Regions from separate parts of the Cytobacillus sp. SAFR-174 genome, predicted to be linked through region 1. Evidence: riboswitches for the same ligand, from Rfam matches in the RefSeq annotation. Region 1 holds a riboswitch; the other holds the start of a gene.
The links. Region 1 has a riboswitch for preQ1 ahead of queC (7-cyano-7-deazaguanine synthase QueC). Riboswitches for the same ligand answer to the same signal wherever they lie in the genome.
Positions count from the first base shown of each region.

Region 2: another riboswitch for preQ1. It lies ahead of queF (preQ(1) synthase); the one in region 1 lies ahead of queC (7-cyano-7-deazaguanine synthase QueC).

Region 1 covers NZ_JBQCMZ010000002.1:234,147-249,265, forward strand. Annotated here, with positions in the region: gene ACTHRG_RS03435 (DUF302 domain-containing protein) at 123-509, shown strand; gene ACTHRG_RS03440 (hypothetical protein) at 623-1,471, shown strand; gene ACTHRG_RS03445 (HIT family protein) at 1,472-1,882, shown strand; gene ACTHRG_RS03450 (AI-2E family transporter) at 1,914-2,927, opposite strand; gene ACTHRG_RS03455 (hypothetical protein) at 2,969-3,277, opposite strand; gene ACTHRG_RS03460 (SDR family oxidoreductase) at 3,385-4,230, shown strand; gene ACTHRG_RS03465 (hypothetical protein) at 4,227-4,559, opposite strand; gene ACTHRG_RS03470 (metallophosphoesterase) at 4,726-5,868, shown strand; gene ACTHRG_RS03475 (putative hydro-lyase) at 5,894-6,685, opposite strand; gene ACTHRG_RS03480 (NRAMP family divalent metal transporter) at 6,706-7,896, opposite strand; gene ACTHRG_RS03485 (LamB/YcsF family protein) at 8,007-8,777, opposite strand; gene ACTHRG_RS03490 (biotin-dependent carboxyltransferase family protein) at 8,779-9,789, opposite strand; gene pxpB (5-oxoprolinase subunit PxpB) at 9,786-10,496, opposite strand; gene ACTHRG_RS03500 (CBS domain-containing protein) at 10,834-11,556, shown strand; gene ACTHRG_RS03505 (hypothetical protein) at 11,607-11,735, opposite strand; PreQ1 riboswitch class I at 11,888-11,930, shown strand; gene queC (7-cyano-7-deazaguanine synthase QueC) at 11,984-12,643, shown strand; gene queD (6-carboxytetrahydropterin synthase QueD) at 12,647-13,123, shown strand; gene queE (7-carboxy-7-deazaguanine synthase QueE) at 13,116-13,847, shown strand; gene ACTHRG_RS03525 (ABC transporter ATP-binding protein) at 13,992-15,098, shown strand; gene ACTHRG_RS03530 (ABC transporter permease) at 15,088-15,119, shown strand, end outside.
Region 2 covers NZ_JBQCMZ010000004.1:17,740-32,858, forward strand. Annotated here, with positions in the region: gene ACTHRG_RS05430 (aminopeptidase) at 1-758, shown strand, start outside; gene ACTHRG_RS05435 (hypothetical protein) at 798-1,991, opposite strand; gene panF (sodium/pantothenate symporter) at 2,264-3,706, opposite strand; gene ACTHRG_RS05445 (YhdT family protein) at 3,703-3,993, opposite strand; gene queF (preQ(1) synthase) at 4,153-4,650, opposite strand; PreQ1 riboswitch class I at 4,761-4,806, opposite strand; gene mscL (large conductance mechanosensitive channel protein MscL) at 4,948-5,319, shown strand; gene ACTHRG_RS05460 (Bax inhibitor-1/YccA family protein) at 5,390-6,025, shown strand; partial or broken gene ACTHRG_RS05465 (AhpC/TSA family protein) at 6,246-6,683, shown strand; gene ACTHRG_RS05470 (5-formyltetrahydrofolate cyclo-ligase) at 6,695-7,420, opposite strand; gene ACTHRG_RS05475 (gluconate 2-dehydrogenase subunit 3 family protein) at 8,146-8,910, shown strand; gene ACTHRG_RS05480 (GMC family oxidoreductase) at 8,937-10,646, shown strand; gene tatA (twin-arginine translocase TatA/TatE family subunit) at 11,018-11,236, shown strand; gene tatC (twin-arginine translocase subunit TatC) at 11,251-11,979, shown strand; gene ACTHRG_RS05495 (DUF3243 domain-containing protein) at 12,050-12,391, shown strand; gene ACTHRG_RS05500 (GNAT family N-acetyltransferase) at 12,786-13,322, opposite strand; gene ACTHRG_RS05505 (TldD/PmbA family protein) at 13,586-14,944, opposite strand; gene ACTHRG_RS05510 (TldD/PmbA family protein) at 14,946-15,119, opposite strand, start outside.

The DNA of each region.
Region 1 (15,119 bases):
AGAAACCCGGGCTCACTAAACAACGGTCGCCATCAACATCTCATAGCAGTTCACCAGCATTCCATAGTAAAAAAACAGAAGTTTGTTCATATTAAAAAGGACATGAAAAAGAGGTGACTGCTATGAATTTTGATTACACAGTTGAATCAGAGAAATCCATTGAAGAAGCAATTACAGCATTGGAAACACATTTAAAAGATGAAAAGTTTGGTGTACTTTGGACTTTTGATATTAAAGAGAAGCTGGAGGAGAAGGGCTTTCATCTGGAAGAAGAATTTAAGGTCCTTGAAGTTTGTAATCCCCAGGAGGCGGAGAGAGTACTGAAAGAAGAAAAAAAAGTTGGCTATTTTCTCCCCTGTAAAATCGTTGTATATAAAGAAAGCGGCAAAACAAAGATAGGATTGCCAAGGCCAAGTATGTTAATGAGCATGATGGAAAGTCAGAAACTTAAAGAAATGGCATCAGATATAGAGAAGCGCCTGATTGCCTGCCTGGATAAGTCCATTTAAGCCGTTTCCATAATAAAACTTCCTTCCAAAGACAAACAGTAATTAACACTGTTTGTTTTTCTTTTTATGGCTTACAATAGAATGTGAATTCTAAATATTATGAAGGTGAATCTATGGAAACAAAACTAATTTTAATCGAGGGTCTGCCGGGTTCCGGCAAATCCACTACGGCAAGATTGGCCTATGATGTGCTTAGGCAAAACGGCATCGAAGCAGAAGTATATTACGAAGGTGATCTCGACCACCCGGCCGATTATGAAAGTGCAGCTTACTTTACTAATGAAGAGTGGCAGCTCTTAATAGAAGAATTTAGCCCCTTCAGAGATCAACTATCAGAGAAAAGCATTTCAGAAGATAATGGCTTTTTGCTGCCTTATAAAAAGCTTGGATCTGATATGCCTGATACATTTTTTGAAAAAGCATTTAAACATGATATCTATGAGCTGCCATTAGAGCAAAATATAAAGCTCATTACTCAAAAGTGGGCAAGATTCGCCAGGCAAGCTGAAAACAGCAATAAAGTTCATATTCTCGAATGCTGTTTTATCCAGAATCCCGTTACGATCGGAATGATTAAATATGGGGCTCCCCAAACAAAGCTGCTGGATTATGTTTTAGCGCTGGAAAAATCGGTGAAAAGGCTCAATCCGATGCTAATTTATATCAATCAGGATAACATAGACTACTCCTTCAAAAGAGCAATAAAAGAACGGCCGAAAAGCTGGTCTGAGGGTTTTATCCATTATTATACCCAGCAAGGATATGGAAAACAGAATCATCTAAGCGGGGAAGAAGGCACCATAAAGGTTCTAAAAGCAAGGAGAAAGGCTGAAGAAGAGATCCTGAAAAAACTGACTATCCGAAAGAACCTAATCAATAACACTGCATATGATGAGCATTCCCACAGAATCGCTTTAAAGAATGTCTTGATCAATAACCCTGTAAGGAAAGGAAATGTTTAAATGATCCATCAGGAAAATTGTCCTTTTTGCAGTCCGCACAAGGATCCTCAACAGAATATCATTTTTGAAAATCGTACTTGTTATTTTCTTCAGCACGATAAAGAACAGGACGTTTTGGAGGGCTGCGGGGTTATTGTGCCAAAAGCACACCATGCAGATGCCTTTCACTTAACGGCTGAAGAGTGGAAGGATACATATGAACTTCTTCAAAAAGCAAAAGATTATTTGGATAAAAAGTATGCTCCGGATGGGTACACTCTTGGATGGAATGTCGGTGAAGCTTCAAATCAATCCATTCTGCACAGCCATCTGCACGTCATACCCAGATATAATGATGAAACACACGCAGGAAAAGGGCTCAGGCATTGGCTGAAGCAGCCTGAAAATAAAAGAGGCGCAGTGAATAAATAAAAAACACACAGCAGACTGTGTGTTTTTCAAGTTACTGTATTTTCGGAGGATTGCTCTTGACTTCAAGTACATCCAGCAGAAACACAAACACCGGTATACCGACAATCAATCCCCAAACACCGAAGAAATGCTCTGAGAAAATCAGTACGATGAACGTATAAAATACTGGCAAATCCGTTTTGGAAGACATAAGCTTCGGGTTTAAAATATAGGCTTCAATCGCATGAATCACCATAATTAACAGGAGGATATATAACACCTGGATGAAGCCGCCTAGTGAATAGGCAATTGTACATAAAGGAACCAGGGAAATAATCACGCCTGCTACCGGGATCAGACCAAGCAGGAAGATAAGTATTGACAAGCCCATCAGGTGAGGGAAGTCCATGATCCAAAGGGCAAGTGTTGTCAGGATACAATTCACTGTGGCAATGACCACTTGAGCTTCAATAACCTTTCCAAATGTTTGCACGAACTTACTTCCAAAATAGGAAATCTCATTATAAAAGGCAGCCATTTTGCTGTATTTGAACTTTAAAGTAAACTCCATAAGTTTAGGCTTTTCAAGCAGGAAGAACAAACTAAGGATAAGCGACAGCAATACTTGAATCGCAATATGGCTAATATCGGAAAAATATTGAAGCAGGAACGCAAAGCCCTGTTCGAGATACTTCGTAATTTCATTTCTTTCAAGCATTTGTACAATGTAAGTGATAACAAGATTGTCATGCTTCTGAGTATAAAAGCTTTCAACCTGCTTAAACAGCTGAGAAATCTCAGTTACTATTAAAGGAAGATATTTAATAATCCCGATAGAAAGCAGGCCGATAATTCCTATATAAAGGGTTACGACAGTCAGTTTTCTATTCAGTTTAAATCTAGAAAGGACCAGTTTCACGAGCCTATCCATCAAGAAGGAAAAAATAAAAGTTATCAGGATTAAATTAATCATGCTTCTCGACAGGTAAAGAGCCAGAACTATAATTCCAAAAATGATGAATCGTTTAAAGCCGTTATTATTGAATAGTGATTTAATCGTTTCCAATTCTATTCCTCCACACTTTAGTAAGTTTCTTCAAGGTTCCATTAAATGCGGAGATAGTTACTCTGAAACATGTAGGGTGTCATGTATTCATTGCTTCTATGGAATGCAGCAGATGTAAGACTCTGAAAATACATGCGCCGTGCTTTAAAGTTGGTTGTTTTGGCGGTAGTATTTACTGCAGTTACCAGTGTGCTGCAAAAAGCAGGGTTTTTCAGAGCTGGTGAATCGATCACAATGGCATCTCTTCCCAGGTCATTGAAATCTATCTGCTCCTGGCTTTGCTGCACTGCCGGAATCAAACCGGATAAAAGCAGGAAAATGCTGATAAATATGTGAGCCAACTTGTTCATCCTCTTATTTTCAATATATTTATTATTTTATAATACTTTTACATTTAATTATATATCTATTTACGTTCGAAATAAAAAAATTAAGACCGGAGAAAGGATGAAGGTATTTGAAAAGGAAATATGCAGTTATTACCGGCTGTTCCAGCGGGTTTGGAATATTAATGGCCATTGAGCTGGCAAAGAATGATTTTCAAGTTCTTGCAACAATGAGAAACTTGGATAAAGGCAAAGCTTTAATGGAGAAAGCTGATAAAGAGGGAGTACTTGCTCAGATTTCCATTCACGAATTGGATGTCACTTCATCAGCTTCTATTGAAAATCTAAAAAGCCTGCTGCTCCAATTGCCTTCGGTTGATGTTTTAATCAATAATGCAGGCTATGCGGGCGCAGGATTTGCAGAAGAAATCCCGTTGGATGAGTATAGAGAACAGTTTGAAACAAATGTCTTTGGAACGATCGCCGTGACACAGGCAGTTCTGCCATTTATGCGGGAACAGGGATCAGGTACTATCCTAAACATCAGCTCCATCAGCGGAAGAGTAGGTTTTCCAGGCTTATCGCCATATGCCGCCTCAAAATTTGCGGTAGAAGGCTGGAGTGAATCACTTAGGCTTGAAGTCAAACCGTTTGGAGTAAATGTGGTGCTGATTGAGCCAGGATCCTTCAGGACAGGAATTTGGACAACAGGCAAAAAGATCGCGGAACCCTCTTTGAAAAACGACTCACCTTATTACTCTTATATGAAAAAAATACAGAGGTACCTTGAACAAGGAGAGCCCTTTTATGAAGATCCAATTATTGTTGCGAAAAAAGCAGTGGACATTATCAGGGAAAAAGAACCCGCACTCAGATACCCGGTAGGAAAGGGTGTCCGCACAAGAATTCGTTTGAAACACCTTCTGAGCTGGAAAAGCTGGGAGAAACTCATATTCAAGACACTTTATAAAGATTAATTGATAAACAAATAGCCGGTAATGATTAACCCAACGATAAAAAAGACAAAAGTCCCAGCAAGAAATGGATTGAGATTAATGAAGAAATCTGCTCTTTCTTCTTCATTCATATGAGTCATCATATTTAATTTTGAATCGGCAATTACATTATTTGTCCAGGCATCGCCCTGCGAAAAAGCAAATAAGCTCATTGCAAATAGGAGAAAGCTGCTGTAGGCAAAGGTATCAAGAAGAGGAAAGTTGAGAAGTAATGACACAACCGCTGCTAAAATGGATTCTAAAACAAAAAATAATAATGACCAAATCCAAAACTTTCTTTGTTTAACCATAAGAGGTCCTCCTTATTTCATTTCTTTTTTATACCGAATAAAGAGGAAAAAGGTTTCAAAATTTTCCTTTTTTTCTTCTTTTTTCTTAAGTCCCCAATCTCTGATTAATTTTCTTGCATCTAGAGAAAATAAGAAAACTAATCTTTGATCGTCTGGGGGAGTTGGAATGAAAAAGGGAATGAAAAAATATACGATCACGCTGTTATCATTCATAGCCCTTCTGCTTGTCTGGAACCAGACGGAAGCTGAAGTATCCGGACCGCCAACCATCCATCTGCGCGTGATGGAAACCACTGATTTGCATGGAAATATGATTGGTTATGATTATGAAGACCGCAGGAAAACAGTGGAGTTTGGGCTTTCCAGGACGGCCAGCCTGATTAAACAGGCTAGAAATGAGTCTCCTAACTCCCTTTTATTTGATAACGGGGACATTCTTGAAGGCAATGGGCTCGATGAATATGCCTATAGAAGCCATCCTCTTGATATGGCTAATGTCCATCCTGTTTTTAAGGCTATGAATACGCTGCTTTATGATGCTGCAACAGCGGGAAATCATGAATTTAATTACGGAATTGATTTTATGGAAGAAAGCCTCAGGGGAGCCAATTTTCCTTATGTGAATGCCAATATCTATGTGGAAGACGGCAATCAGCTTGAAGAAGATGACCTCAATTATTTTAACCCCTACACCATTATAGAGAAAGAAGTGACAGATACAGCTGGAGAAAAGCAAAAGCTGAATGTCGGAGTCATCGGCTTTATTACTCCGATTGTTGCGGAGTGGAATAAAGAGTATTTTCGCGGGAACCTTAAAGTGAAAAATATAAAAGAAACGGCAGAGCACTTTATCCCTATAATGAAAAGCAAAGGGGCGGATATCATTGTGGCCCTTGCACATACCGGCCTCCAATCCGATAAAGGGCTGGAGGAGAAAAAGGGCAATTCAGTTCAGGCACTCAGCAAAGTTCAAGGAATAGATGCCATTTTATTCGGTCACAGCCATTCTGTTTTTCCTGTCAAAGATGAGCTGCAAAAGGTGCCGGGGATCGACTTGAAGACAGGAACCATTAATGGAACAGCTGCTGTACAGGCTGGATACTGGGGCAATCATCTCGGTCTCATCGATTTGAAAATAGTCTTTCAGGGTGGAGAATGGAAAGTAAAAAGCAGTCTATCCACCATCAGGCCTGTTTACCGGACTATCAAAAGTAAAAAGAAGGAAGTCATCCCGGCTGACCCATTAATAGAGCAGATTATGAAAAAGGATCATCAAGATGCACTGGATTTTTTAAAACACAAAAAGTAAAAGGCGCCCAATGGACGCCTTTTTCCTATAAAACCGAAAACTCTTCATTTTTTAAATCAGTAATAAACATATGTCCCGGTGCATGTGTAATCATAATTTCCGGCTTTACATGCATGGCAACTGCCTGAGGAGTGACGCCACAAGCCCAAAAGACCGGAACCTCTCCATCTTTAATCGTCACGGCATCGCCAAAATCGGGCTGATGAATATTATGAATGCCGATTGCTTCAGGGTTCCCAATATGGACAGGGGCCCCATGGACAGAAGGGAAGCGGCTAGTCACCTGGACAGCCCGAATAGCTTCCTTCTCTGTCATCGGCCGCATACTCACAACCATTGGCCCTTCAAACCGGCCTGCCTTCACACACTCAATATTGGTTTTAAACATCGGGACATTCCGATTTTCCTCAATATGGCGGATAGGGATATTATTTTTCAGCAATGCTTCTTCAAAGGTAAAACTGCAGCCGATCAGAAATGCCACCATATCACCATCCCAATAAGAAGTGATGTCCGAAAGCTCCTCAGAGAGAACACCGTTTTTATAAATCCTGTATTTGGGCAAATCGGTTGTGATATCAGCATTTGGGGCTGACAGCATCGGCACAGGAGACCCAGGTTCTGTCACATCGATGATTGGGCAGGATTTTGGATTTCTTTGGCTGAAAAGGAGAAACTCAAAAGCCAGTTCCTTTGGCAATATGGCAAGATTGGCCTGAATGTAGCCGTTTGCCATTCCAGCAGTCGGCTTATCCCACTCGCCGCTGCGAATTAATTTGCGCGACTCATCAGGTTTCAATAGAGAAGGGGAGTTCATATAAAAATCTCCTTTCATGTTTATTTAAACAGCTCAGGGATTCCGTTGATTAATGAGTAAACCCCCATGTAAGACATGGCAACCACGATAATGACACCGAAAATTGTCATCCACAGAGGATGTTTGTAGTCACCGACAATTTTGGTTTTATAGGCAGCAATCAGCATGACACCTAATGCGATTGGCAGGATAAGACCATTTAATGAACCAACTAAAACCAGTATTTTTACCGGCTTTCCAATTAAAACAAAGACAAATGTAGAAACGGCAATAAACCCGACAATCACCCATTTATGATATTTTTCAATAGAAGGACTCAATGTCCGAATAAATGAGACTGAGGTATAGGCTGCACCGACTACAGAAGTGATGGCTGCTGCCCACATTACAACTCCAAACATTTTATAGCCAATATTGCCCGCAGCCAGCTGGAAAACAGAAGCTGGCGGGTTGGATGGGTCCAGTGCCAAGCCCTGCGAAACTACACCTAGGGCTGCGAGGAAAAGGAAGATACGCATTATGGAAGCAATCCCGATTGCACTCACAGAGCTCTTTGTGACTTCAGGAAGAGCTTCTTTTCCTTTGACACCTGCATCAATTAGGCGATGGCCGCCAGCAAAAGTGATATAGCCGCCGACCGTACCGCCGACTAGTGTAATAATGGCCAGAATATCAATTTTGTCTGGAACAAACGTTTTGACGACAGCTTCACCAACAGGAGGCTGTGCCGTAAACATGACATAAAGAGTTAATCCGATCATGACAAATCCTAAAATCTGTGTGAAGCGGTCCATTAATTTTCCGGCTTCTTTTACAAGAAAAATGCCAATTGCCAGAATTCCGCTTAAAAGGGCGCCAAATTCAGGCGAAATGCCGAAAATAACATTAGTACCCAGCCCGGCACCTGCAATATTTCCGATATTAAAAGCCAGTCCACCCATAACAATCAGGGCAGCCAGGAAATATCCGAGGCCCGGCAGGACATCATTGGCAATATCCTGGGCCCGTTTTTCAGACACAGCAATAATTCGCCAGATATTCATCTGTGCACCAATATCAATAATAATAGAAATTAAAATGACAAACCCGAAGCTCGCAAGCAGGGTTTCTGTAAATACAGTCGTCTGAGTCAGGAAGCCCGGGCCAATGGCAGATGTAGCCATAAGGAAGGCAGCGCCAAGTAAAAGACTGGCATTAGATTGCTTTTTCATGCATTTTCCCCCAATAATTCAATTTGTGGTTATTTTTTTATGCCATCAGCCTGCAGGGGCTGATGGGGTGCCATTCGCACAAGCATTAATTTTCTCCATCAATACCAATTTTATTTCAAAATATCACTGATTTTTGCTACCTGGATACCAGCTTCATTCAATGCCTTCGGAATGTACTGGGCAAATTCAAGAGCGCTTTCCCCGTCACCGTGGATGCAGATCGTATTGGCCTCAATGGATACATCAGTGCCTTGAACAGAATGAACTTTTCCTTCCTTGACCATGCGGATTACCTGATTAACAGCAGCGCTGTGATCAGTAATCAGTGCATTGCTTTCCCGTCTTGACGTAAGCGATCCGTCCTCCTGATAGGTCCGGTCTGAAAATACTTCATTGGCGGACCGGAGGCCAATTTTCCTGCCGGCTTTAACCAATTCGCCCCCTGAGAGACCGAACAGAATCAGTTCTGGATCCACTTTGTAAACAGCTTCTGCAATTGCTTCCGATAATGGTGCGCTTTTTGAGGCCATGTTAAACAGTGCACCGTGTGGTTTAACATGCTGAAGCTTACCGCCTTCTGATTTAACAAAAGCATATAAAGCGCCAATCTGGTAGACCACCAGGTCATAGGCTTCCTGAGGTGTAATACTAATATCCCTGCGGCCGAACCCGTGCAGGTCCTGGAGTCCCGGATGGACACCCAGGCCAACATTTTTCTCAAGCGCCAATCTGACTGTTTTTCGCATGGTCGCAGGGTCGCCGGCATGGAAGCCGCAGGCGATATTGGCTGAGGTGATGTGGTCCAGGATTTCCTCATCGCGTCCCATCTTGTAGGAACCAAAGCTTTCTCCCATATCACAGTTAATATCTACAATGTGCATGTTAATTTCCTCCTCTGGTTTTTAAAGATATCCCTTGTTTTAATTCCTTTAATTTCAGTTCTCTCTTTATAAGTAACTGTTGCGCCTCTTTATTTGATATTTCCACAAACCGTAAGGCATCCCCGGGTTTAGCTTGTGCCAGAAGGGGAAGATCGACAGCGGCAACCTGTCCAATTTTCGGATATCCGCCGGTTGTCTGCCTGTCAGCAAGCAGGACAATCGGATTTCCATCAGGCGGAACCTGAATGGAACCAAAATTGACGGCCTCAGATATTTGTTCAGCATGCTCTGACAGGGCAAGGGCAGGGCCCTTCAATCTATATCCCATCCTGTCAGATTGTGCTGTCACCTCAAATGCGTGATTAAAAAGCTGAATCCTGCTTTCATGGGTAAATAAATCAAATTGACGTCCCCTGGTGATTCTGATTTCCGGATTCCCCACAGTTTCCGGAATGAGTTTTGAAGCAATGCCCCAGTCGTTTTCAACAAAAACTTTATCAAGGAGCTGCTTTGATAAATAGTCCTTCATTTTCAAAGACTGGAGGGAAGGTTTGCCGGTTTCCACCACATCTCCAGCCTTTAATGCTCTGCCTTTAAAGCCGCCAATACCAGCGCGCAGGTAGGTGGATTTACTGTTCATTACTTCCGGAACGTCAAAACCACCGGAAACAGCCAGATAGGCCCGGCACCCTTTTTGGCATCCTCCGAATTTAAGTTCGCTGCCTTTTTTCACAAAAACAGACCGCCATGTCCGAATAGGCTGGCCATTGATCGAAGGGGAAAGATCACCGCTGCAAATTGAAATTAATGTGTCTTCTTCAAATGTCAGGGTTGGGCCCATCATCGTTATTTCCAATGCAGGATCATTCTCCTCATTTCCGGACAGCAGATTGGCCATCCTATGTGAAAAAGGATCCATTGCCCCGCTGGCTATGACGCCAAACTTCTGATAGCCGGTTCTTCCCAGATCCTGAATGCTTGAAAGGAGTCCAGGCTTTAACACTTTAATCATTGATCCGTCTCCTCCCAATGATGGTATTCTTCCAGACTGATTGGCCTGAATTTGATTTTATCGCCAGCTTTTAACAAGGTAGGGGATTCATCCATTGGGCGAAACAGCTTAACAGGAGTACGGCCGATCAGCTGCCAGCCTCCTGGCGTCTCAATTGGGTATATCCCGGTCTGCATCCCGGCAATTCCAACTGTACGCTCGGGAATTTTTAACCGTGGTGTATCCCGTCTTGGTGCGGCAATTTGTTCTGACATTCCGCCGATAAAAGGGAAGCCTGGCGCAAAGCCGATCATATAGACCAGATAGCTGCCAGAAGAGTGAATGTCTATTACTTCATCAGGGGTAAGTCCATTATGTTCGGCAACATAATCAAGATCAGGACCGAATTCTCCTCCATAGCAAACCGGAATTTCCACTATTCTTGCTTCCACTGCTTTATTTTCCCCCAGCTCTTCCATAAGCGGTTTTAGGAGAGAACATATGAAGTCAAATGGAAGTTCTCCATCTGAAAGCTGATAGATCTCGAATGGATTATAAAAAACAGTGACGGTTGTGTAAGCGGGTATGTATTCAATCATCCAATCTGGACGATGTTTCTCGAGAAAGGCTGTCAGTGTCTGCACTTTTTGATGTGCATCCTCACTGATTTCGTTCCCAAGTTCAATAAGAACGGCATTATCTCCTAAAGGATGTACAGTATACTCCATGATTTCACCAGCTTTCTCAATAATTGTAGGTAGCTGAAGGTTGTAAAATATTATTCAGTAATAATAAATATCCATTTTCGCCGAGACTAAATACACATATTATTCTTTCCTAAAACAAAGGAAATCTATGTTTATTAACGTTAGAACGAAAAAATTTATTAGTAAACTTATATATTTATGCAATGTCTTCAGCTAAACAATATAATATCATATAATAGATTGAAAATTCTATTTGTGCAAATTATTCTGCCGGAAGGCGAGCCAGAATCTTCATAGTTTATTTTGTCCTCTAATATGGGAATAAAGTAGGGACATTATGAATTAGGGAGAGATTATTGTGGGTACAGATATAAAAATGAACTTATCAGAAAGATTTGAGGCAGCCTTTAACCGAATTCACAAGGCTTTGAAACAATCTGCTAAACAAGCCAGAACTGACAGGTTTTATAAGCTGATTGAAATACAGAAAAACCATTCGCTGATTCGATTATATGAGGACGATTTATATCAGTTTGCCAAACTGAGAAATGCTATTGTTCATGAAAAAATTGATCTGGATTATTATATAGCAGAACCGCACCTGGAAACGGTGGAAAAAATTGAACTGATTGCCGGCCATTTTGAAAAGCCCAAAACCGCGATTTCGATTGCTGCCACACCGGTGTTTTATTTTTATGAAGATGGCAAGCTTTCAGATGTACTTGCCATTATCAATAAATTTTCACATTCCCAGTTTCCCATTTACTCCCGGGAAGAGGAATATTCCTGGCTATTAACCTCGGCGGATATTGTAAAATGGATGGCAGAGCATTTTACGGAAGAAACGATCCAGCTGAAAAAGGTGAAAATCAAAGAGCTTTACAACAAGAAATCCAAGCATCAAATAGCCTTTGCCGGTACGAATACCTCTATTTTCGATTTGGAGGATATGTTTGAGGAGAGCAGAAATAATAATGAAAAACTTGAAGGGATCATTGTAACCGAGAATGGAAAGCCCACTGAAAAACCAAAAGGCATCATTACTGCCTGGGATCTGCTGGAGGCTGATTCAGAAAATTGATACGCAAAAAAGGTGCAGGCAATAGCCGCACCTTTTTTTACCGGTTTCTTTTATTGGAGCAGTCCCATTCGTATCAGAGCAGACCTGTCCTGAATATTCATTCCTGCAGACCTTCTTGCAAATGTCCCTTTTTTTGCAATGCCAAAGGAATAGCGTGAAGTCGATGTAAACCTGATCATGGCTTCAATCCCTCCTTTTGAAATCGGCGATGTATTAATACTTTTCCACGATTTTGAATTATAAAACTTTTCGTTTGAATATAAGTAATATCTTCTAAAATTCCTGTAAAGATGATAATATAAACTGATAGTTCAATAGAAAATCCGTGTACACGGTAGAGGTTCTAGCTACCCTCTTTAAAAAACTAAGGAAAACAGGTCTGCTTTCTTAGTGGTCCTGTTTTTCTATGTTAAAGGAGAATATTTTTATGAAAAATGATAAAGCGCTCGTTGTATTCAGCGGCGGCCAGGATAGTACTACTTGCTTATTCTGGGCAAAGGAACGTTTTGCCGAGGTGGAAGCAGTCACTTTTAATTATAATCAGCGGCACAAACTTGAAATTGAATGTGCCAAGGAAATAGCAAAAGATCTGGGAATCAGGCATCATATCCTTGATATGTCCCTATTGAATCAGCTTGCGCCAAACGCACTGACCCGTGATGATATTGAAGTAAAGGATGGAGAGGAAGGCGGGCTTCCATCGACATTTGTGCCCGGAAGAAACCTTTTATTCATGTCCTTTGCCGGTGTACTGGCCAGTCAGATCAATGCCAGGCATATTATTACCGGTGTATGTGAAACAGATTTCAGCGGCTACCCTGATTGCCGGGACATTTTTATCAAATCACTGAATGTCACACTGAATCTGTCAATGGATGAACAGTTTGTGATCCATACGCCTTTAATGTGGCTCAATAAAGCTGAAACATGGAAGCTTGCAGATGAATTGGATGCCCTTGAGTATGTGCGTAATAATACGCTGACATGCTACAACGGCATTCCGGCAGATGGCTGCGGTGAGTGTCCTGCATGTCATTTAAGACAAAAAGGCCTTGAAGAATACCTCAGTGAAAAGGGGGAGCTTTAAGCTATGTACGGTTTCAGGATTGTTGAAAAACTCCAAAAAATTAATGAAGACATTAAGCCGGATCAGCTGAAATACCACCATAAGCGTGTAATGGTCAGCAAGGAATTCACTTTTGATTCAGCCCATCATTTGCATTGCTATGAAGGAAAATGCAAAAACCTGCATGGCCACACCTATAAGGTGATTTTTGGCATAAGCGGATTCGTGGATGACAGAGGGTTAATGATTGATTTCGGCGACATAAAAGAAATCTGGAAAAACGAGATTGAGATATTTCTTGACCATAAGTACCTGAACGAAACGCTGCCCCCAATGAATACGACAGCCGAGAATATGGTTGTCTGGATTTATGAAAAAATGCAAGAAAGCCTGCAAAACAGAATAGAGCAATATGACGGTGCAAGAGTTGAATTTGTGCGCCTTTTTGAAACTCCTACTAGCTATGCTGAAGCAAGAAGGGAGTGGATGGAAATTGAGTAAGATTCCTGTACTGGAAATCTTCGGGCCGACTATTCAGGGGGAAGGAATGGTGATCGGCCAAAAAACGATGTTCGTCCGTACAGCAGGATGTGATTATTCCTGCAGCTGGTGTGATTCCTCTTTTACCTGGGATGGAAGTGCGAAGGACAGCATCCGCCAAATGGAACCGGATGAAATCTGGAAGGAGCTTAAAGAACTCGGCGGGGACGGATTTTCTTTCGTAACCATTTCGGGCGGCAATCCGGCTCTTCTGAAAAATTTGGGTGAATTAATTTCTCTGCTTAAAGCTGAACGTATTAAGCTCTGCCTCGAAACACAGGGAAGCCGCTGGCAGGATTGGTTTTATGATATTGATGAACTGACCCTGTCCCCAAAGCCGCCGAGTTCAGGCATGAATACGGACTTTGAAGTGCTTGATCTGATCGTGAATAAACTGCAGGCAGGCAGAAGAGAAGATCAGCAGTTCTCCCTGAAGATCGTTGTTTTTGATGATGAGGATTATGAATATGCCAAAAACGTATATCAGCGCTATCCAGGGGTTCCGTTTTATCTGCAGGTGGGAAATGATGATACGGTAACAGCAGACGACCGGAATTTACTGCAGAGGCTGCTTGATAAATATGATTGGCTTATTGAAAAAACGATTCATGACAGTGAGCTGACAGATGTGAAAGTTCTTCCGCAGCTGCATACCTATGTATGGGGCAATAAGCGGGGAGTGTAGCATCTATAATCCCGCATTCAAGATGCGGGGTTATTTTTGTAGGCAAATTGCAATATATGACAGATTTCGGGCAATCTATGATATTATACGTTTGAACTTAACAAGGCATACGTGCTGTAAATTTCTATAGATAGGGAGAGTTAGATGACAGATAACACCATTATCCGTTTTAATTCGGTGACAAAAAGATATGATAATGATCCGCCAGTTTTAAAAAATGTCAGCTTTGAAATTGAACGCGGGAAGTTTTATACCCTGCTGGGTCCATCGGGCTGCGGGAAAACGACGATATTGCGGCTGATTGCCGGCTTTACTGAACCTTCTGATGGGGATATCTATTTTAATGGAAAAGTCATTAATCATGTTCCCGCCAACAAAAGGCAAGTAAACACGGTTTTTCAGGACTATGCCCTGTTTCCGCATCTGAATGTGTATGAAAACATAGCATTCGGCTTAAAAATCAAAAAAATGAAGAAAGCGGAGATTGAGAAAAAAGTAAAAGAAGCGCTGAAGTTTGTAAACCTTGAAGGCTATGAAAACCGGGAAATTAAAGAAATGTCAGGAGGGCAGCGCCAGCGTGTTGCCATCGCAAGGGCCATTGTCAATGAGCCTGAGGTCATTCTCCTGGATGAGCCCCTATCCGCTCTTGACCTGAAGCTGCGGACCGAAATGCAGTATGAACTTAGGGAGCTGCAGAGAAATCTTGGCATCACGTTTATTTTCGTCACACATGACCAGGAGGAAGCACTTGCCATGTCAGATGAAATCTTCGTGCTTAACAGCGGAAGCATTGAGCAGAGCGGTACTCCTACTGATATTTATGACGAGCCGATCAATCGCTTTGTAGCAGATTTTATTGGTGAATCCAATATAGTTGCCGGAACGATGATCAAGGATTATCAGGTACAGTTTGCCGGAAGGTTATTTGAGTGTGTTGACGGAGGCTTTGAGCCGAATGAAGAAGTTGAGATTGTAATCCGGCCTGAAGACCTGGCTATTACAGCCCCGGATGATGGGAAGCTGAAGGTTAAAGTTGACTCCCAGCTATTCAGGGGAGTACATTATGAGATCAGCTGCTATGACAGCGATGGCAATGAGTGGCTCGTCCATTCAACCAAAAAGGCGACCGTCGGGGATCAAATTGGCCTTCATTTCGACCCTGAAGCGATTCACGTCATGAGGCATGGGGAAACCGAAGAGGAATTTGATAAGCGTCTGGAAGCTTATGAAGAGGGAAGCCATGAGAACTAATTCCCGCAATTTTTATTTAAT
Region 2 (15,119 bases), on a different contig from region 1:
AAGCTCCGGAGGAATCCAGGGTTGAAATGCTTTGGGACGCTATTTTTAAAGCCACTCGCGCTGACCTGGATAACCCGGTTGAAGCCTGGAAAAAGCATGATGAAACACTTCATGAAAAAGTGGATTACTTAAACAGCAAGCGATATCAGAAGCTTCACTATAAAGCTCCAGGCACAGACCTGACAATCGAGCTTCCAAAAGGCCATTTATGGGTCGGGGCAGGCAGTGTGAATGAACAGGGGCACGAATTCATGGCGAACATGCCGACTGAAGAAGTGTTCACAGTACCATACAAGACAGGTGTGAACGGTACAGTTTCGAGCACAAAGCCGCTAAGCTATGGCGGAAACATCATCGATAACTTCAGCCTGACATTTGAAAACGGCCGCATTGTCGATGTGAAGGCAGAAGAAGGAGAAGAAATCCTTAAGCAGCTGGTTGAGACAGATGAAGGCTCCCACTATCTTGGAGAAGTGGCACTGGTTCCTTTCAACTCGCCAATTTCCAAGTCCAATCTACTTTTCTATAATACTTTATTTGACGAAAATGCTTCAAACCACCTTGCCATCGGCAGTGCATATGCATTCTGTATTGAAGGCGGCAAGAAAATGTCCAGTGAAGAACTGGGTGAAAACGGCTTGAACGAAAGCTTAACACATGTTGATTTCATGATCGGTTCCGCTGAAATGGATATCGACGGAATCACTGAAGACGGCAGCGCTGAACCTGTATTCAGAAAAGGTGATTGGGCATTTTAAAGCGGAAGCGCCCTTTCATGACTATAAAAAATCATGCGGTCATTGACCCGCATGATTTTTTATTTTCCTTAATACAATTTCACTGACGTTTCCTTCTAAATCAGAAACCATATCGATAGAATATTTATCTGCCGGGTAGGTGGAGATAGTTTCACCTGACAGCTTCTCTTCCCTAACCTCCGCTGGAGTGCCAAACATGGCAGTAATCTCGTCCATTGACGTTCTCACCCGCTGTCCAGGAATGGAAATAGCTGTTACGTTCCCGGTTTCCCGTTCATAATAATAGGTGATTTCAGGATACATCACAAAAGGGCTTCCACCTTCAAACCCCTCTTCAACAAAGTTTGGATCTGACTTTTTAATTTCAGATATGTTTGTGCCAATCGGAAATGGACTTCCGAGGGGGATTCCCTGTTTTGCTTTCTCAATGGCATCCCCGCTGAGTGCCAGGTTTTTAAAAGGATAGTAAATGGCTTCCTTTTTCAGCCACAGGTTCATCCAGTCGATATCAGAATGATCTTCTTCTGAAAGCTCGATTTGGTCGTGCAGGCTCATTGAATGGGCTTCCTCATTAAAAAGCCATGTTGAAATAACCCATCCATCACTCTTTTTTTGGGCAGTTTGAAGATACTTTTGATTAATCGTTTTTATTTTCGCTTTGGAGGTAGTGGTCATGTCTTTTTCCGTACTGATTCTTTGCACTTCTCCATCTTTAATCGCCAGCAGCTGGCCCTTGACTAAGTTTTCCCCCTTGGACTGAAAGATCGAGATGATGGTTTTATTCCTCATTTTCTGAGTGTAAACCTGTTCCTTTGAAGGATTAAAGGACATTTCAGAACTGTCATTTAGAGCTGCTTGTTTATACGCCTCTTTTGACCCCTTCAAAGCCAGGTATACTGAATAATGTCCTGTAAAATAGGAATCGCCTTTCTTTCCTTTCGCGCTGTCCTCTTCCAAAATGGTTCTTCTTTCGTCTTCCGAAAAAAGGTAGACCGTATATTTCATGATCCCGTCTGTTGCGTCAATCTGGAAAAGTGACTTACGTTCAAGCCAAACCGTATCTTTTTTATCTTTTCCAGCCTCTTGTACGGATATATTAGCTTCTGCTTCTACTTTATCTTCTTTTTCAAGTTTTATTTCTTCTGTATTTAAAGATGCATTTATTTCACTTGAACAGCCTGCTATAACGGATGAAAGCATGGCAATTATGATCATATTTATAAAATTTTTCATTATATTCTCCCTAATGTAAAAAAACATTTCCATTTAAAGTCAAATGTTACAATTACGTTTCAACTAATTAAGTGTAACAAATAGGGATCGTTTCTACAAACCTATCAATATGCTCATTTTTTTACAAAAACCCATGTTTCCTCCCTTATCCTTTATATATGACTCTTCTCCTGCTTCAATCAAACGTTTGATTATAGTGGAGAGAGCCTGATCTATAGGCACTTTGCCGGTTAATACGAAAGGCCCCGGAATACCTCTCCGGAGCCTCTTGGTTAAATTTCTGCTGCTGCAGGTGCTGTTTTTTCGGTAAATAGACTTACAGCTATATAGGCGGCCAGTGATAAAGCAATAGGCAATACGACTGTATTCATGCCTAAAGCATTGGGATAAAAAGTATGGAATAAAATATAGGAAGCCGTTCCGGTTATCATGGAGGCCACCGCACCATATTTATTCCCCTTCGCCCAATAAAGACCCAGCACAACTGGCCATATGAACGCTGCTTCCAGTCCTCCGAAAGAAAAGAGATTCAGCCAAATCAGCAAATCGGGCGGACTGAGCGCCATAATGCATACCAGAATTCCCAGCAGAGCTGTGACTGCAAAACTCATTCTCTTAATCGTGCTTTCTTCAGCATCAGGTTTAATGTAATTAATATACACATCTTTTACAATCGCAGAGCTGACCAGGAGGAGCAGGGAATCCACGGTTGACATGATGGCAGCCATCGGTGCAGCCAGCACAATTCCCGCAAGCCATGGTGGAAGGACTTCCATGGCAATCATCGGCATAACTTTATCCCCCACCTCAATTCCCGGAAGAATCGGCCGGGCAAACACGCCAATTAAATGCATGCCCAGCATGATAAAGCCGACCACTATTGTTCCGATGATAATGGCCCTATGCATGGCTTTGGCATTTTTATAGGACATGGCCCTTACCGCAACCTGAGGAAGACCTACAACCCCCACTCCAACCAAAATCCAGAATGAGGACACATATAAAGGGGTCAATCCGCCATCAAAGCCAAACGGTGTAATCAGATTCGGGTTTTCTGAAGACAGATCACTGATAATATTCGGTATCCCTCCACCTGCCACAATAACAGCAACCAGAAGGATCATGGTGCCGATGAACATAATTCCGCCCTGGACGGCATCCGTTACGGCAACTGCACGGAAGCCGCCAATGACAACGTAGACCATGACAGAAGCCGCGAAAATAAACAAAGCAGATAAATAGCTTAATCCTGTCAGTGATTCAATTAACCTTGCTCCGCCAACCCATTGGGCAGCCATGGCGGAAAAAAGGAAAATAATGATGCTGAGCGAGGATAGCCAGACAACCCATTTGCTGTTATATCTCTCTTTCAGAAAATCGATGAGTGTTACAGCATTATACTTTCTTGCTGTAATCGCAAACTTTTTCCCAAGAACCATGAGGACGAAATAACCAGTAACAACCTGTGACATGGCAAGCAATACCCAGCCAAGCCCCTGGGTGTATGCAACACCGGGACCCCCAATGAAACTGCTGGCACTGCCGTATGTTGCAATCATGGTCATGGCCAGAATAAAACCGCCCAGCTGCCTTCCTCCAAGAAAATAATCCTGAAGAAACGAACTGCTCGTATCAATCTTTCTGCTGGACCATAGACCCACCAGAAAAATAATGACTAAAAAGAAAAGAAGAGGAGCAATAACCTGCCAGTTCATTCGGATTCTCCCCCTTCCCCGTTTTCTTCGAACGGAACTTCCTTAAACAGGAATTTTACAGCTGCTGATACCAGTATCACCATGACAACAAATCCGGCTACACAGCTCCAGAAAAACCAGGCAGGCATCCCCATGATGAATGTATACTCATCGGCAGGTTCGGACCCCAGCCCATAGGCAAACCCATACCACCAAATAAAATTAAAGAGTACCAGACCAATGCCAATCCACGCTTCTTTCTCTGCAATCTTAAAGCGAGGATCTTTTTTATGTATGCTTTTCTTCATTATATCCCCTTTCAGAGCTTTATTATTGTACTGCTCTATTAAAATACAGAATATTCCCTAAATATAATCCCACTTATGTATATTTTCTGCAACAAAAAAAGCAGATTCCTCTGCCTTTTTTGATATTATTTTAAAAATGAACTTTAAGCAAGCTATGGTTTAGCGATTGTCAATTGTCTCCGGATATAGATCATGGTTCATCAAGCGGTAATCGGCCATTTCTTCATATTTCGTCCCCGGCTTTCCGTAGTTGCAATACGGATCGATGGAGATTCCTCCACGCGGAGTGAACTTGCCCCAAACCTCAATATAGCGGGGATCCATTAATTCGATAAGATCATTCATAATGATATTCATGCAGTCCTCATGGAAATCGCCATGATTTCTGAAGCTGAAAAGATATAGCTTCAATGACTTGCTCTCTACCATCTTTTGATCCGGAATATAGCTGATATAGATGGTCGCAAAATCCGGCTGGCCTGTTTTTGGGCAAAGGCTCGTAAACTCAGGGCAATTAAACTTTACAAAATAATCGCGGTTTGGATGCTTATTATCAAAAGCCTCCAGAATCTCAGGAGCATATTCAAAAAGATATTTAGTACCCTGATTTCCCAACAATGTAATATCCGTTAATTCCTCATCTTTTCTTCCTGACATAAAAATAGCCTCCCTTTATATGATCCCGCTGATCCTAAAGAGAGGTCCGAAAAGTACAGCTTGAAAAATAAAACCATATCCTCTCGTGGATATGGTTGATTATTATAATCAAAGCCATAGTTTTTTATAGAGGGTGAAGCTATGAACCTCTCCCGCTCACACGGGAATAATAGAAATATAATTGTCATAGTTACTATAGAGAAAAAGCCTGTTTCTGTCAATAGGTCCTTCCCTATCTGGTTTTCATACCTTCTTCATAGTATAATAACGGTAATTTTCAAAGAAAGGTGACTTGTTATGTGGAATGAGTTTAAAAAATTCGCTCTAAAGGGAAATGTCCTGGATTTGGCGGTTGGGGTTGTAATCGGAGCTGCCTTCGGTAAGATTGTATCTTCCCTTGTAGATGATATCATTATGCCGCTTGTCGGATTGCTAATGGGCGGAGTTAACTTTACGGATTTGATGGTGAAAGTCGGCGGAGCACAGGTAAAATACGGTTTATTCATACAGAATGTGGTGGATTTCTTCATCGTGGCATTCTCCATTTTCGTCTTTATCAGGATTATTAACAATCGTTTCAAAAAGAAAGAAGAAGCAGCACCTGCACCAGCTGTGGATAAAAATATCGAGCTTTTAACTGAAATAAGAGACCTTTTAAAAAATAAATAATTAATGAAACTTAAATAATAGCTCAGTCGTATATACATATACAAAATGAATTTAGAGGAGAAATGAAAAAATGTATGTACAGCATACTGCAAATAACAGTTATTTGCCTTCTGTCTTACGGGCGTTTGCCTTATCATTGGGGATCGCATTTATCGGAACGATGGCGGGTGTTTTCATCCCTCCAGCCCTTTTTTTGCAGCTGATGCTTCTTGAACTTGGAATGCTGCTTTTCGCTTTCCTGCTCCGCCGCAAAAAAGCTATTGGGTATACATTCCTTTATGTATTTACATTTATTTCAGGAATGACGACCTACCCGATTGTTGCCCACTACCTGGCTGCTATTGGACCTAACCCTGTTTTAACAGCACTTGCTACGACCACGGTTGTGTTCACGGGCTTAGCCGTATATGCTTCGACAACGAAGCGGGACTTATCTTTCCTTGGCGGCATGCTGATTGCGGCATTGCTCGCCCTTATTGCGATCGGAATTTTCAGCCTCATCTGGCCGTTAAGCTCTAACGCGATGCTAGCATTCTCCTTCATCGGAGTGCTTGTGTTCAGCGGATATGTGCTATTCGACTTCAATCGCATGAAACAGTATGGAGTGTCACCGGAAGAAGTACCGTTGATGGCTCTATACCTTGATTTTATCAACCTGTTCATAAATATCCTTCGCATTTTTGGGATATTGGGGAGCCGGGACTAAACAGGAGTGCGAACTCCTGTTTTTTTATGTGCAAGCCGCAATTCTTTATTCCTTCAATAGAATTAGGTATGATCAGATGTAAATCCGAAAGGCGGGATATTTCATGAAATATATTTTAGAAACCCAAAATCCTGATAAAAATATTACGCTTGAACAGGCCATCAGCAGCCAATACACAATGGCTGTCTTCGTCCGCCATCTTGGCTGACCGGTCTGCCGGGAATATCTTGCGCAGTTGCGCGAGCGCATAAATGAAGTAGAAGCAAAAGGTTTTCAAGTCATTGTCATTGCTCCTTCGAAAGGAACCTTTATCAGTCAATTCCTTGAGCAATTCGGTCCGTTCCCTTTTCCGATCCTCGGCGACCCTTCCCGGGAAGCTTATAGAGGAACGGGACATAAAACCATGCCAAAATGGAAGCTTCTTTCAAAGGCAGCACTTGGGTTTATGACAGGAAAAGTTGGCGGCTTTATCCCTAAGGATGAAAAACAAAAGGAGTTTGTCATGAAATCAATGAAAACTCAGGATGTCTACATTCAGGGCGGGACGTGGCTTTTCTCGCCTCAGGGAAAAATCTTATGGAATCATATTGATGAATCCCCCGAAAATCACGCCATGATTGATGATGTTTTAAAGAATATGGACGAAGTTAAAGCTTAAAAGGCAGTCAATTACTTGGCTGCCTTTCCATTTGTGATCTCCCATATTTCACGCAAAACCGGCATCTCTTCCATTTCCTTCTCCGTGACAAGATCCCATTGAATCCCGGCTGGTTTTGGATAGGGCGTATTGGTTTTGATCAGTTCCTTTTCAGTGGCAATCCAGTCGACAGTCATATCATAAGGATCCCTCGGGATATCTGCTTCTGTCACCTGGGCGCTGTTAACTGTTCCTATCACAGGGATTTCAGGATTCCCCAGTTCCCTGATTATCGCATACTCCCGGTCAGCATAGCCCTCCCCTTTTCCGACCCGCCGGCCATCCCGGTGAAGCCCCACTGATCCGGCAAAAAACAAATCAATTTTCGGCAATTCTGTGAGGGGAACTTCTTTCCCGTATGAGTGAATATGCTTAAGGCTCGCTGCTTTTCGCTCCTCCCCGGGCGGTACCCACTCCGGCTTTACCATAATAAAACCTGCTTTCAGCCGTGGAGTCGGAACCAGCAATGTTTTTCCATCTTTCAGAATTTGGGTGCGGACCGGCAGCTGCGGAGAATCAGGATTTACCTTAATGACCTTAGCCTCTTTATACTCAGGCATAGTAAAAACAAATGCAGCCGCTTTTTCAGCTCCTTTGAAATTGGGAATTCTATTCGTTAAAGGAAACGGAAAGCGGCCAAGCTTGTTCTCCTCAAGAAAATTCCATATGTACTCACGGATTTCTTTCTTCGTTTTCATCGTGTTTCACTTCCTTTCTTTCATTTTATCTATTAAAGAAAAAAACTCCAATTTTTTAAATAAACAGGTTTTAACACAAGTATACGGGGTAAACAAATAATGCAAGGCCAATAACAAAACGGAAGGGACTGGTTGACGATGAAAAGCGTAACAGCGACTTCAAGGTTCGTCATTGGCATTGCAAGAAACCAGGGAGGGTTTGCAGAGCGTTCGAAAGGCACTCTCGTCTATAACCGATATATTTAAAATCGGTTCGGCCCTATGCAAATCGTAATCTCCAGGTTGTCCGTCATTCGGACTTAAAAAAGGTGCAGACCAATCGGTTTGCATCTTTTTTAATGCCATAAAGTGAAACTTCAATCAGTGGGGGTTTTCCTTAACCCCCACTGATTGTTAGTCGCGTTCTAGTGTCGCTAAGATCTCCGCTAGCGCTTCAATCAATCGACACTACGAACCCGATTGGTTCAACTAAGCCTCTGCTGCGCATCGGCAAGTTTCACTGTATCTCACCAATCGGGCCTTTACGGGCAGTTTGCCCCCCCCCCACGCTTATCCTCCTTTGATTCCTCTGAGTCTTGAAGCGGGGGTCTTACTGCCCGTTAGACTGCGATAAAAACCCCCTTATCTCCTCTCTTCTTTTCACAATCCAAAAAATATTCCTATCAAACTGTTTAGACAAGTATATTTTTCTCCATAATGGCAAATAAAAGGAGGTTTCCATATAGATGTCTGAACATGAACAAAAACAAGAATCAACCATGTCCCGGAGAAGATTCATCCGCAATTCCGGGTTAGTTGCCGGCGGTTTAGTAGGAGGCGGTATTCTTGGCGGCTTAATTGGTGCAAACATGAACAAAGACGGTACAGCAACGGAAGAGAATGCCCATACAAACGGGCATGATCAGGTTGCCTATCAGCAGTCGCCTTTATATTTCACAAACCCCGAGACATTCGGAATCCTGCAGGCTGCCGTTGAGAGAATTTATCCAAAGGATGAAAATGGCCCTGGTGCGAATGATTTGGATGTTCCATTTTTTATCGACCATCAGCTTGCGGGCTCATGGGGCAACAATACAAGGGAATATATGCAGGGTCCGTTCTTCCCAGGGTCGAACTTTCAGGGTTACCAATCCCCTTTAAAACGGCATGAAATATTTGATGTCGGACTTGCTGCCCTGCAGACCTACAGCAATGAAAAGTTCAAGAAGCCATTTGCTGAATTGGAGGGCGAACAGCAGGATGAAATTCTTACAGCCTTTGAAGAGGATAAAGTGAAGCTCCGGGGTGTTACTGCAAGGACGTTCTTTAATATTCTCCGGGCCGCCACCATTGAAGGTGTATATGCAGACCCTGCCTACGCCGGAAACAAAAATATGGAAGGCTGGAAAATGAAAGACTTTCCTGGCCATCAAATGAGCTATATCAATCAAATTGAGTCTGAAAAATTTGTGAAAATTAAACCAAACAGTCTCCATTCATATACGAAATAGTACTATCTTTTAAGGAAGTGGTAAAAATGGCGAAAACATTGCCAAAAACGGATGCAGTCATTGTAGGAGTCGGATGGGCCGGCGGAATCATTGCGGCTGAGCTTGGGAAACAGGGATTAAAAGTAGTCGGCCTGGAGCGTGGAAAAGAGCGCGGCGTGAAGGACTACTATGTGGTCCATGATGAACTGCGTTATGGAATCCGCTATGAATTAATGCAGGATCTTTCTAAAGAAACGATTACGTTCCGCAATCATGGGAAGGAACGTGCCCTTCCTATGCGCCAGCTTGGGTCCTTTTTGCTGGGCGAAGGCTTAGGCGGGTCCGGTGTTCACTGGAATGGGCATACTTTCCGCTTTCTGCCTTATGACTTTGAAATCAAGTCACAGACAGTTAAAAAATATGGCGAAGCCAAGATCAAAGGTCTTCAAGTTCAGGATTGGGGCATTACATACGATGAATTGGAGCCTTATTTTTACGAATTTGAAAAGGCGGCAGGTATTGGCGGAGAAGAAGCTGAGCTGGGGCCAAAAAGAGCGGATCCGTTCCCAAACCCTCCAATGAAGGAAACACCCATTACAGCCAGATTTAAAAAGGCAGCAAAATCATTGGGGATGAAACCTTACCAAATGCCATCCGGCAATATGAGCGAGGCATATGAAAACCAATATGGCGCCAAGATGGCTCCATGCCAGTATTGTGCGTTTTGCGAACGATTCGGCTGTGAATATGGAGCAAAAGCTGATCCGACTGTGGCCGTTATTCCATTTGCCAAAGAAACGGGAAATGTGGATATCCGCAACTTTGCGAATGTAACGGAAATTATTCACGATGGCAAAAAAGCAACCGGTGTGCGCTATGTGGATGTCCAGACAAAAGAAGAATTCATTCAGCCGGCTGAAATGGTTATTCTGACCAGCTATGTCATGAATAACACCCGCCTTCTTCTGACATCCAAACTGGGACGTCCATACAACCCTGATACAGGATCAGGGGTGATCGGGAAGAACTATTGCTATCAGATCCTTCCCGGGTCAGCGGGCTTTTTTGATGAAGAACAATTTAACACATTTATGGGTGCCGGTGCCCTCGGTGCAACGGTGGATGATTACAATGGGGACAATTTTGACCACTCGGATCTTGGCTTTATCCATGGCGGCTCCATATCTATCAACCAGTCAGGATACCGTCCGATTCAATATAATATGGTTCCGACTGATACACCGAAATGGGGCAGCAAGTTTAAGGAGAATTCCATTAAGTATTTCACACGGGCTTTAAGCATTGGCACCCAGGGGGCATCCATGCCTGTTCAGCACAATTATATGGATCTGGATCCTTCTTATAAAGATGCTTACGGGCTTCCGCTGCTTCGTATGACATACGATTTCACTGAACAGGATAAGAATCTTTATAACTATATTGGAAAAATCACAGACAACATCATGAAGGAAATGGGACCTTCAAAAATTAACGACCGGCAGCAGCTGGAGCATTACGATATCGTCCCTTACCAGACGACACACAATACAGGCGGTGTCATCATGGGGGCAGAGCCTGAAACATCAGCCGTAAATAACTATCTCCAAATGTGGGATGCAGAGAATGTCTTTGTCGTTGGTGCCTCCGCTTTCCCTCACAACGGAGGATATAATCCGACAGGAACTGTAGGGGCACTCGCCTATCGTGCTGCTGAAGGAATCATCAAATACAGCAAAGAAGGCGGCCTGCTTGCATAAGAAAAGCGCAAGCGCCTTGGTTACGAAGGAACGCAGACTAAGAACGCCACGTCCTGTGGCAACGTCTGCATGACCCACATCCTGTGGGCCTCAAGCACAAGACGAGCCTCCCGGAAAGGCGTTCTTTGCCTTTTTGGGAGGATTGTCGGAAATGTGGAGGCGACTGCTTAGGGACGACAAGCATAAGACGGGCCCTGCAAGAAGGTGTCCTTTCCTTCTGGAAGGGATTGGCTTATGTCTCGAGTCCCTAGGAGCCGAAACAAGACAAGCTTGTGACCTCGAGGGGGTAGGCGCTGGAGCTGGACAGTTCTCGAAGTTCAAGCTAATACTAACTTACCTTTTAAGAAATTTTTCACGAAGGAGTGAACTCCATGGGGCTTTCAAATATTGGAATACCCGGATTGATTATCATACTGGTTATCACCTTAATTATCTTTGGTCCTAAAAAGCTTCCTGAGATCGGGTCTGCCTTTGGAAGGACCTTATCAGAATTCAAAAAATCAGCCAGAGAAATTATGAGCGATGACGATGAACCTGATTCAAAAGCACGTTCAATTGAAACGGCTGATCGGAAGGATAAACCGCTTTAACAGGAGGGTTTAGAATGAAAACGGACGAACAAACCCTTATAGAGCATTTAACAGACCTGAGAAAAGTGCTGATTCGATCTCTGATTTTCTTTATTGTCAGCTTTGCCCTATGTCTGTTTTTCATCAACCGGCTGATCCCTATGCTCTCAAACGATCATGAGCTGGTTATGCTTGGACCGCTTGATGTCATTAAGCTGTACACAGGAATTGCAGGAAGCATCAGCCTTGGGCTTTCGCTTCCTTTCATTTCCTATCAGATCTGGCTGTTTGTGAAGCCAGCTTTAACGGAAAAAGAAAGCAGAGTATCTCTAATGTTTTTCCCGGCCATTCTTTTCAGCTTTATCGGCGGGCTTGGCTTCGGATTTTTTATTATATTCCCTGCTATTTATCAGTTTTTAATGCTATTGGGTGAATCACATTTTGCGATGATGATCACAGCCAGGGAGTATTTTTCGTTTCTCCTGATGTCAACCATTCCTTTTGGTTTTTTGTTTGAGGTACCCTTGCTGTTATTGTTTCTGACAACGATCGGCATTGTCACCCCAGTTATGCTCAGTTCAATGCGAAAATACGCTTATTTGATCATGGCCGTTGTATCAGCTCTCATTACACCACCAGATTTATTTTCACAGATTCTAGTCCTCGTGCCTCTTATCGGGCTATATGAAATTGGCGTGATCATGTCAAAAGTGAAATTCAGGAAACTGAAAGCTGTTCAAGAAACACCATCCAGTGAAATCTAAAAGAGTTTAATTCTCCTTCTGAAAGGATATTTAATAAGAAAACAAACAATCCTTTGGGAGGTCTACTGAAATGAATGAACAAGAACATGTAATCAAACAAGATGGTGAACTGGATACAAAAAATATTAAAAGCGCAATGGACAAGATGTCCAATGAACGAGCAGAAGATATTTTAAGCAGCTTCGATGAATTTAAGGGCTATCTGGCGGAACGAATTGAGCTTGGCAAAAAGCTGGGATTAAATGAGGAACAGCTTGCCGTAACAGCGGAAAAAGTGGCTGGCTACCTCGCTGAAAATGTGGAGCCCAAAAACCGTGAAGAACAGCTGCTGAAGGAGTTATGGAAAGTCGGAGATGATGAAGAAAGGCATAAGCTCGCACATATGCTTGTACGCCTGACAGAGCAGGCATAATAATGGAGCCGGAATTGTTGTTCGTGACAATTCCGGCTTTTACTTTTTAAGATCTCTATATAGGTTTATAAAGTGATTCGGGTCTGACTTTACTTGAAAAGAAAACACCCCCCGATTGGTATGGAGATAAAGGAAACCAAATTCACAACTGGAATTTCTGTATGACATATCCCAAACTTCATCAAGGAGAAACTTTTCTGATGGCGACAGGATGTGATCCTCAAATAAGTGAAGAAAAAGTTCTTGTTCAATGTATTGCTGCTGATTCCAGTCGATCTTCCTGCTGACTGTAAAAAAAGGATGGGAAGCAATGATCCGCACATGAACCTCCATGATAAAAAAGATTTGCTTCTATTGAAACATATTGTGGAGTGAGATTCAAACAGCGGCTCCCTTACCCGGTGTATTCCTCACGCAGAATGGCATAGTAGGTCAAATCCACCGGCCTTCCATCTCTTATTGCATGCTGCCGCAAAATCCCTTCATGCTTCATTCCTGACTTCTCCATAATCCTCCATGATCCAGGATTGTCCGTAAAGGCAAGAGCATAAATCCGGTTATGGTTCAGTTCTTCAAATCCGTACTTAATAACTGCCCTGGCAGCCTCTGTACCATACCCTTTGCCCCAGAAAGGCTTGCCGATCCAATAGCCGATCTCCGCCCTTCTATTAGCATTAGTGCCTATAATATTGATGAGTCCTATTAAGCCATTATCCTCCTTTCTCGTAATAGCGAAAATCGCAATCTTACCGTTTCTCTCTGCTTCCAGGATGCCTGTAATAAACTCCCTTGCTCCCCCTTCAGGATAAGGATGGGGAATATTTAATGTCGTTTTTGCCACATCATAATCACTTGCGTATTCTTCTACCCTGGCTGCATCATCATGGGTAAGGCTGCGCAGAATCAGGCGGCTGGTTTCGAGGGTTTTCATCTTTTTGCCTCCTATTTTTGTTTATCAGCAGAGTTTCTATTTTCCGAAAAGAAAATCCTTTATTTTTCCTGCTGACTTTTCAGCTTATTATTTATATCTGACAAATTTTTAAATATATCTTGCAACCCTTTTGATATATCTAACATCTCTTAAGGTTTATCTAACATTGCTTAAGATTTATCTAACATGTTTTATAGTTTATCCTGCATCCCGCAGAATGAAGAAAGCACACCACCTGCGAAGTGGTGTGCCATCCCGTTTATTTATTCAACCGTCACAGCCAGCTCCCTGATTAATAGAGATGGGGAGCCAATGTAGCCTGTGGCCATGAAACCCAACGAAAACTCCAAGTCTGAACCGATGGCTTCAATATTATTTAACAGCTCATAGAAGTTTCCGGCAATCGTCATTTGGTTTACGGCATTTTGCACTTTTCCATCTTTGACATAATAGCCGTTAGCCGCAATGGAAAAGTCCCCTGATACGGTATTGGCACCGGAATGGAGGCCGGATAATTCGGTTATGATGATACCCTCTGAGAGCGAAGATACCAGCTCATCATAGCTTTGATCGGATGGATTGACGTAAAGATTCGTTGGAGCTACCGTCAAAGTGCCCTTATAAGAAGCTTTATAGGCATTGCCTGTCGATTCCACACCATCTTTTTGTGCTGTTTTGCGGTTATGCATCAAGGTAATAAGCCTGCCGTCTTTCACAATATCTTTTCTGGCAGTGGCAACCCCTTCGCTGTCAAAATTAGAACTGAGCAGACCTTCTTCTAAAAATGGGTCATCTACGATATTCAATGATGCCACAGCAATGCTTTCACCCGTTTTCCCCTTAAGAGCCGATTGCCCTTTTTGGGTGTTTTCCGCTGAAAAAATCGGGATGTATGTCTGCAGCAGGGCGCCGGCGGCATCGTTTCTCAGCAGAACAGGGTAGTTTTTGCTTTCAGCACTCCTGGCATCCAGCTGTGATAATGCTTCTTCTACTGCATGCCTAGCTATTTCCTCCGGATTCAAGATCGAAAAGTCTCTCGTAAACTTGGAGTATTCACCATTTTTCACCTGATCTCCCTGCTTTACGATGACTGATACATAAATGCCGGCATGATTGTTCTTTTCGCTGAGATGCAGGCCTTTGCTGTTGAGAAGAACCCTTTCTGTTTCACCGCTGCGCAGCATGAAATAATCGGTCCCGGTTACCCGCTCATCATAGGCATAGATGTGCTTTTCTATTTGCTTAAGCAAATTTATTTTTTCAGCAATCGTAACTTCCGCAAGACTGCTTGAATAGTAGCTTCCAGACTCATACTTTTCGCTGCCGGCAAAGATTTCTTCCTGTACTTCATCCTCAATAAATTGAGAGTTTTCCTTCGCATTCCCGATCAGAAAAGACAGGGATTCCTCATCCAGTTTTTCCGTAAAAGCATAGCCCATCCTGCCTTCGTAAAGGCCTCGGAAGGAGGTTCCGAACACTTCGGAAGTGTCGTAAGAATCGATTTCCCCTTTGAAAAGCTCGCAGGCGAACTTTTCCTCTCTCTCATAATAAAGCTCCATATCTGTGAAACCATGCTGCCCGCCAAGCTGAAAGAGCTTTTCCTTAAATTCCTGCAGGTTCATATTATTCGCCTCCCTTTGTTCCGCCAACAGTCATTTCGCTTACGCGGATCATCGGCTGGCCAACATTGACAGGAATGCTTCCGCTCTGTGAACCGCACATGCCAGCACCATGGTCCAGGTTATTTCCCACCATATCAACCAGCTGGAGTGTTTTCGGGCCATTCCCTATTAACGT